One region of the Paenibacillus physcomitrellae genome, then DNA from elsewhere that is predicted to be linked to it. Evidence: riboswitches for the same ligand, from Rfam matches in the RefSeq annotation. Region 1 holds a riboswitch; the other holds the start of a gene.
What was found. A riboswitch is a leader RNA that binds a small molecule or an ion and turns the genes downstream of it on or off. The one in region 1 is predicted to bind ZMP and ZTP.
Positions count from the first base shown of each region.

Region 2: linked by a shared signal. The riboswitch ahead of CBE73_RS22555 (tetrahydrofolate dehydrogenase/cyclohydrolase catalytic domain-containing protein) and the one ahead of CBE73_RS12495 (TIGR01440 family protein) in region 1 are both predicted to bind ZMP and ZTP.

Region 1 is NZ_CP022584.1:2,742,350-2,745,757, forward strand. It holds gene CBE73_RS12490 (serine hydroxymethyltransferase) at 1-1,169, opposite strand, end outside; gene CBE73_RS12495 (TIGR01440 family protein) at 1,315-1,908, opposite strand; ZMP/ZTP riboswitch at 2,109-2,191, opposite strand; gene CBE73_RS12500 (low molecular weight protein arginine phosphatase) at 2,503-3,096, opposite strand; gene CBE73_RS12505 (manganese efflux pump MntP) at 3,135-3,408, opposite strand, start outside.
Region 2 is NZ_CP022584.1:1,770,772-1,774,179, reverse strand. It holds gene CBE73_RS08075 (Gfo/Idh/MocA family protein) at 1-703, shown strand, start outside; partial or broken gene CBE73_RS08070 (IS3 family transposase) at 773-889, opposite strand; gene CBE73_RS08065 (hypothetical protein) at 930-1,343, opposite strand; gene CBE73_RS22555 (tetrahydrofolate dehydrogenase/cyclohydrolase catalytic domain-containing protein) at 1,340-1,504, opposite strand; ZMP/ZTP riboswitch at 1,672-1,751, opposite strand; gene CBE73_RS08055 (DUF3888 domain-containing protein) at 1,915-2,361, opposite strand; gene CBE73_RS08050 (universal stress protein) at 2,632-3,054, shown strand; gene CBE73_RS08045 (LysR family transcriptional regulator) at 3,113-3,408, opposite strand, start outside.

The sequences.
Region 1 (3,408 bases):
TCCTGCGGCGCTTTCAGAGCAGCCGCAATGATCTGGCCGATTTCGACCATGGCCTCTTCATCCATGCCGCGGGAAGTAGCAGCAGGTGTACCGATTCGGATACCGCTGGTAACAAAAGGGCTGGTTGGATCAAACGGAATCGCGTTTTTGTTCACGGTAATGCCGATAGAATCAAGCACATGCTCGGCATCTTTACCAGTGATGTTCAGGTTGCGCGTATCGATCAGCATCAAATGGTTATCCGTGCCGCCGGATACAAGGTTCAAACCTTCTGCAAGCAGCGTTTCCGCCAGCTTCTTGGCATTTTTTACGACATTTTCGGCGTAGGTTTTGAAAGAAGGATCCAAAGCTTCACCCAAAGCAACCGCTTTGGAAGCGATGACATGCATCAAAGGACCGCCCTGAATACCCGGGAAGATCGCTTTGTCGATCGCCTGCGCCCAAGGCTTCTTGCACAGAATCATGCCGCCGCGCGGACCGCGGAGCGTCTTGTGCGTCGTTGTCGTAACAAAATGAGCATGCGGCACAGGGTTCGGGTGAAGACCTGCGGCAACAAGACCGGCAATGTGAGCCATGTCTACCATAAACAGAGCGCCGACATCATTGGCGATGGAGGCGAAAGCTTCAAAGTCGATCGTACGCGGATAAGCGCTCGCGCCGGCTACGATCAGGCGGGGACGATGCTTGAAGGCCGCTTTGCGGACTTCTTCATAATCAATTGTAAAGCTGTCTTCCTGCACGCCATAAGCCACAAAGTTGTACAGCAAACCGGAAGCGTTAACCGGGCTGCCGTGCGTCAAGTGACCGCCGTGAGCCAGGTTCATGCCGAGTACGGTGTCGCCAGGCTTCAGAGCTGCGAGGTATACAGCCAGGTTAGCCTGTGCGCCGGAATGCGGCTGCACGTTGGCATGCTCGGCGCCAAACAGCTCTTTGGCGCGGTCGCGGGCCAGATCTTCCACGATGTCTACGTGTTCGCAGCCGCCGTAGTATCTTTTGCCCGGATAACCTTCCGCATATTTGTTCGTCAACACGGAGCCCATAGCTTCCATAACTGCTTCGCTGACAATGTTCTCGGACGCAATCAGCTCAATGTTGTTGCGCTGGCGCTTCAGCTCCAGGTTCATCGCTTCCAGAACCGCCGGATCTTGCTTTCTCAAATACTCCATCATGCCAAAAATCCTCCCTGTATAGATAAATTAAATAACTTCCCATGGTCAATCAAAATTCTAAATTCCAAAATTCAAATCTAAATCTAAATTTAAATTTAAAAGCACAAATCCAATTTCAGGCCAAGCCGCAAAACTCTCCGCCGTCTTAATCGCAGAGCTGCTCGCCGTCCGTCTGGGGAAGGCGATAAACGGCCCGCTCCCCGCCAATCAGCTTGGGACGGGTCATCGCCGCGTTGACTCTCGCCTGTCCGACATACCGCCGGGACAACCGGAGCGGAACCGCTACCCGGCGAAGATGCATACCGATCAGCGTCTCCCCGATATCCAGCCCGGCATGGGCTTCCATGCTTTCTGCCAAGCAAGGCTCGGCAAACTGCAGATAGGCTTCAGCTGCCATCGATCCCCCCGCTGTACGTACCGGGACCGCGCTCACTTCTGTCAAGTTTAAGCGTTCTAACACAGCCCGTTCCACTACCAGCGCCCGGTTCAAATGCTCGCAGCACTGAAAAGCCAGCTCGAAGCCGTATTGTGAGCGGATCTGTTCAAATCCCTTATATAGCTCAGCTGCAATTTGCTGGGCACCGGCAGTTCCGATACGCTGACCGGCAATCTCACTGGTGCTTGTGCCAATGACAACCACTTTTCCCGGCCCAAGATTAGCCGTTTCGGCAAGCTCCTTCAATACCTCGGCGGCCTGATCGGCCAATTGGTCCAGCTGAAAGGTTGGTTCCACGATGATACCCCCTAAATTCCGGCGGATTCGCCGTTAATGGTCCAAGGGACGAACCCTACTTGAACCCATTATATAATGAGAGCGGACCAACTTCCACGCAGGCAGCCGGACTCCCTGCACGCCGGAAGTATCTTAGAGTTCTGCCTGATCAGGAACTGACCGTCGGTAAAAATGCAAAAAAGAGCAAAACGCACATTCGTGCGTCATGCTCTTGCCCAGGCGACCGGCCGTATATTCCGATGCTCCACCGTGGTTTCATCCACATCCGTCGCCAGTTACACCGGAACTGATCTTGTTGCCTTTAGCATAAAGCATAGCGGTCAGAATTGCAACTTGGAAAAATTCATAATTAAAGGTTGATCAGACTTCTAACAGCGTCAATAACGGCCCCGGGCCGATGGATTTGAATGGCTTATTCCTCACAGGTGTCAGCAAAAAAAGGACTGTCTCAAAAGGATATATCCAAATGATCCAGTCCCAAAATCGGAACAAAAAACCTCCAAGCCACTGTAAAGTGGAGTTGGAGGTTTTAATTTTTTTTAAAAGTCGAACTTCAGCGAGAACTTACTGAACTTATTGACCTTACTGAAATTACTGAAATTACTGATCCTTCTGCTTCTGCTGTTTCTGAAGCTTGCTCAGGAGCTTCTTCAAAGCTTCCCGAATTTCCGCCGCTGTTCTCTCATAATCCTCCCGGTTACCACCGAAAGGGTCAGAAATATCATAAACAGGTATACGGTACTGCAGCTCTGTAATTCTCCGGGAGTCTTCCTCCGATACCTTGCCTCCCAAAGCAGCCTGCAAGGCTCGCTCTGCAAGCAGCCCGTCCAGTTCCTGCAGTTCTCCTTCGGCATTATCCCGCTCATCTACATATTCTTTCAGCACAAAGGTTTTGGCGGCAGCATCCGGAAAAGCATAAAGCAGCTGTCTTTTATGACCCTGTGTCAACGTCAAAATGACGTCCGCCCACTCGACCAGTTCTTCGCTTAACGCGGTTGAGGTCAGACGATCCGTAATTTGATGATCTCTGAGCACGGCTTCCGCATGTCTGGTCATGGACATTCCGGGGATTGCCGCGACTCCCGCAGATTTGACCTCTGCCGGCAGACCGGCCTCAAGCGCCATCTGTCTGAACATGCCTTCGGCCATCGGACTGCGGCAGGTGTTGCCTGTGCAAACAAATAGGATACGCATAAGTCTCCCCCCATTTTTCTGTAATTATATTTATTGTATCAAAAGATAAAGAGCAGACCAAACGCCAGCAGAATAGCCCCGCCAAGCGCTTCCCCGTAATCGCCGAGATTCTTCCCTACACGGCTTCCCAGCCAAAGTCCTATTACGGACATCAATCCGCCGAAAAAGCCGAAAGTCAAAACCGTCAGCAGCAGGCTGCTTCGGAACATGCCGAGCGAAACCCCTACGGAGAAAGAGTCCACACTAACGCTGAGTGCAAACAAAACAACTCCCCATAGTCTTGTATGGTCAATCGGCTTGGCTCCTTCCTCA
Region 2 (3,408 bases), 970 kb from region 1:
CAACCGGTTCCGTCCGGACAGCCAGCACTTGAAGAAAGCCTGCGACGCCGGGGAGCTCGGCCATATTTATTACGCCAGAGCGCATGCCATCCGGCGCAGAGCGGTGCCAACCTGGGGCGTGTTCCTCGACGAAGAGAAGCAAGGCGGAGGCCCGCTGATCGATATCGGTACACACGCTTTGGATTTGACGCTTTGGATGATGAACAACTACCGTCCGAAAGTTGTGCTTGGTACTAAATATCATGAGCTGTCCCAGCGCGAAAATGCGGCCAACGCTTGGGGGCCTTGGGATCCGAAGAAGTTTACGGTAGAGGATTCGGCGTTCGGCATGATCATCATGGAGAACGGCGCTACTATCAATCTGGAAGCGAGCTGGGCATTGAACACGCTGGACATTGATGAAGCGAAATGTTCGCTGAGCGGAACCGAAGGCGGGGCCGACATGAAGCAGGGGCTGCGGATCAACGGCGAAGACCATGGCAACCTGTTCGCCAAGGAAGTCGAACTGGGTTCCGGCGGCGTAGCCTTCTACGACGGCATTCAAATGAACCGGACCGATCTGGAAATGAAAGACTGGATCGATTCGATTGAGCAGGACCGCGATCCGGTCGTTACGCCGGAGCAGGCTTATGTAGTTTCGCAGATTCTGGAGGCCATCTACGAGTCGGCCCGCACGGGTAAGGCGGTTTATTTGAACGAGTAGGATGGGAAATGAAAGAGGAAGAGGAAAGCAGCCGACCTGAATTGACCCCAAAAAGTGTGACATTTTTATTTAGGCAAGCTGAACGGCAAGAGTACGGTATTGTACCGGACTCTTGCCTTTTAGTTTAGACTTGATTTGTTTGTGATTGTAGTAATCGATTGTATTGTGCCGCTCTAATTGCAGCAACCGTATTTGCTAGGATTGGATCCATATAAGTCTATTCAGTCTATGACTCCGTTACAAGTGCTTGTAATTTTAATGAAAAAGTATCCCAGTTTGTATCAAACCCTTTATTAAACGTCCATCCGCCAGAACGCAGCTTCTCGCCTAAATAGATGTAATCGGCACGTTGCTTATCGTTTAAACTAATATCTAAAGCTAAAGTTCCGTCACCAACCGTGAACTTTTTCATGTAATCGTGTAATTTCCAAAGGAGCGTTTCCTTATCGTCATCTCTTTCCATTCCCATACGCAATATAATTGAATCCTTAGCATCATCCAGCTTCTGGACAACAAGAGCTCCATTTTTCCAATTATTATCCTTTTGATCCTGTATCGTTGCTTCTAGCTGAGCTAAATCTCGATAAATGTATGCATTCAATAACTCATCACTCAACAAGTTTTTTGTTGGTCTGCTCAATCGGGTATCTGATTTGTAATAGTAGTTATACCGTCTACGTCCTTCCCAGTGTTGATAGCATCAAACGCTGCACGTTCATCTATATGGTCCGGGACCGGGTGCCGCAATAATATTCCATGCATGCAGGGATCGTTGTTTAGCTTCTTGATACGGGATATCAATTTGTCCGTCGTTATGTCTGAAGGGAGGGCGATTCGGTAGAATGCATTCCTAGCCTTTTACACTTCCTTTTGATGTTGTCAGCTACTCGATTACCGTCTAAAATCGATTCTGTTCTTTTATATTATCAGTCCCTTCTAAACATAAAGAGGTAAGGGGGTTACCCCCTTACCTCTGCCCAGGCGTACGGCTGTATGTATATGTACTCCCTCATGATACTCCACGTTTACGCCAGTCGTACATACCAAATATTTACTTTACTATAGTTTTAATAATGAGGTTAGTCAAGTGTATTATTCGCCGCTAGTCAAATCAACCAGAGCAATATCTAAGGCTCCTTTAAAGGTTCCTTTTCAATGTATATGACTTTGTCGTTTCGCTCTTAAGTTGTTCAACTATCCTGCCCGTTAGTTCAATATTTCTTAGGCTTCTTGATGATGTCCTGCCAATGCGTGGGTAGCTCATATGTCTTTAAGTGGGTGTAATTCACCAGTTTGGCCTTAGGACCCGCTGAGATCTCAAACGTTAATCTGTCTTTACCAACTGAAATATGTGGACCAATAACTGGTGTCACATCGAGCGTAATTGATAAGATAAAACCGCGAAAACCATTTACCCTGTGAGATTCAATCATATCAACGAAATACGGATATACCAGTGGTAGTTCCCGTAATAAATGTTGATAATAACCTTGAATAGCATCGTTTATATATGGATTTATAAAATTCATAAGCATATCCTGTAACCTCAGCTCTGTTGAGTCTTCTTGAGGTATGTAGTAACTCTTTTCAGCGTTAGTTTGTATAGGCGATAGTAGAATCAATATCAAAGTTAAAGAAATAATAACGGTCCTTTTCATACATACACCTCATCCAAGTTTACAGATAGGGTGCCCAATTCTAAGATGTTCAAGTAAGTAAAATCCTACGCACTTCTGCCCGTTATCACAACGAGACAGCCGATCATCTGATGCGGCTGTTCTTTTATTTTAAATCTTATGATAACTATTTATTTATTATAAACATCCAAATCAATTATTTTACTTATTTGAGAAAAGGGCATACGATATAGCCATCCACATTCTGGATACCGGTTCAGGAGCGTGGATGGACATGAAACACAGGAGGTTATGACGGTGAAGAACATATTGTTCGCAACAGATGGATCGAAGTATTCTGCGCGTGCTGCAAGCCTTATGGAAGAGCTGCTGCAGGCATGGCCTGAAGCCGAATGTACGGTTATTTATGTCACGGTAAAGGAAAATTATGCTTATGATCTGGTGCCGGATGCTGTGGACATCTATGAAGAAAGGCTCAGCGAAATGATTAAGCAGGAAATAGATGAGCAGCTTGCTCGCTGGAAAAACCGGCTCCGATTCGTTCATCTTACCGGCCACCCGGTCAAATCTATTTGTACTGCGGCTCAGGAAGTGAAAGCGGATTTAATTGTAATGGGCAGCCATGGCAGAGGTTTAATGAATGAGGCGCTGCTTGGCAGCGTCACTCATGGCGTTTTGCATCATTCCGAGATTCCAGTGCTGGTGGCTAAATAAACAAGTTTCCCTGGTCTGCTGGTGCTCTGAACATTCTATTGATATTGTGGATCAAGCGTTAATCTTCCGGAAAACCTTCCCCGTCCCGGATCATGGCCGCCAGCAGCTCGGTTGCTTTGGTCTGGAACTGGCTTTCCGGCATGACCAGTGAGAATTGGCGTGTGAGCGGGAATCCATCCAGCTGCAGAAGCTGAAGGGAACCGGCTTCGAGTTCCTTGCGCAGCGTCCAGCGGGAGAGCAGGGTGAGGCCAAGGCCGGCATCGACGGCTTCCTTGATCGCCTGCGTACTGCCGATGACGAGCAGATGGGCAGGCTGGAAGCCGAGCTGCTCAAACGCTTTTTCCTGCATTTGCC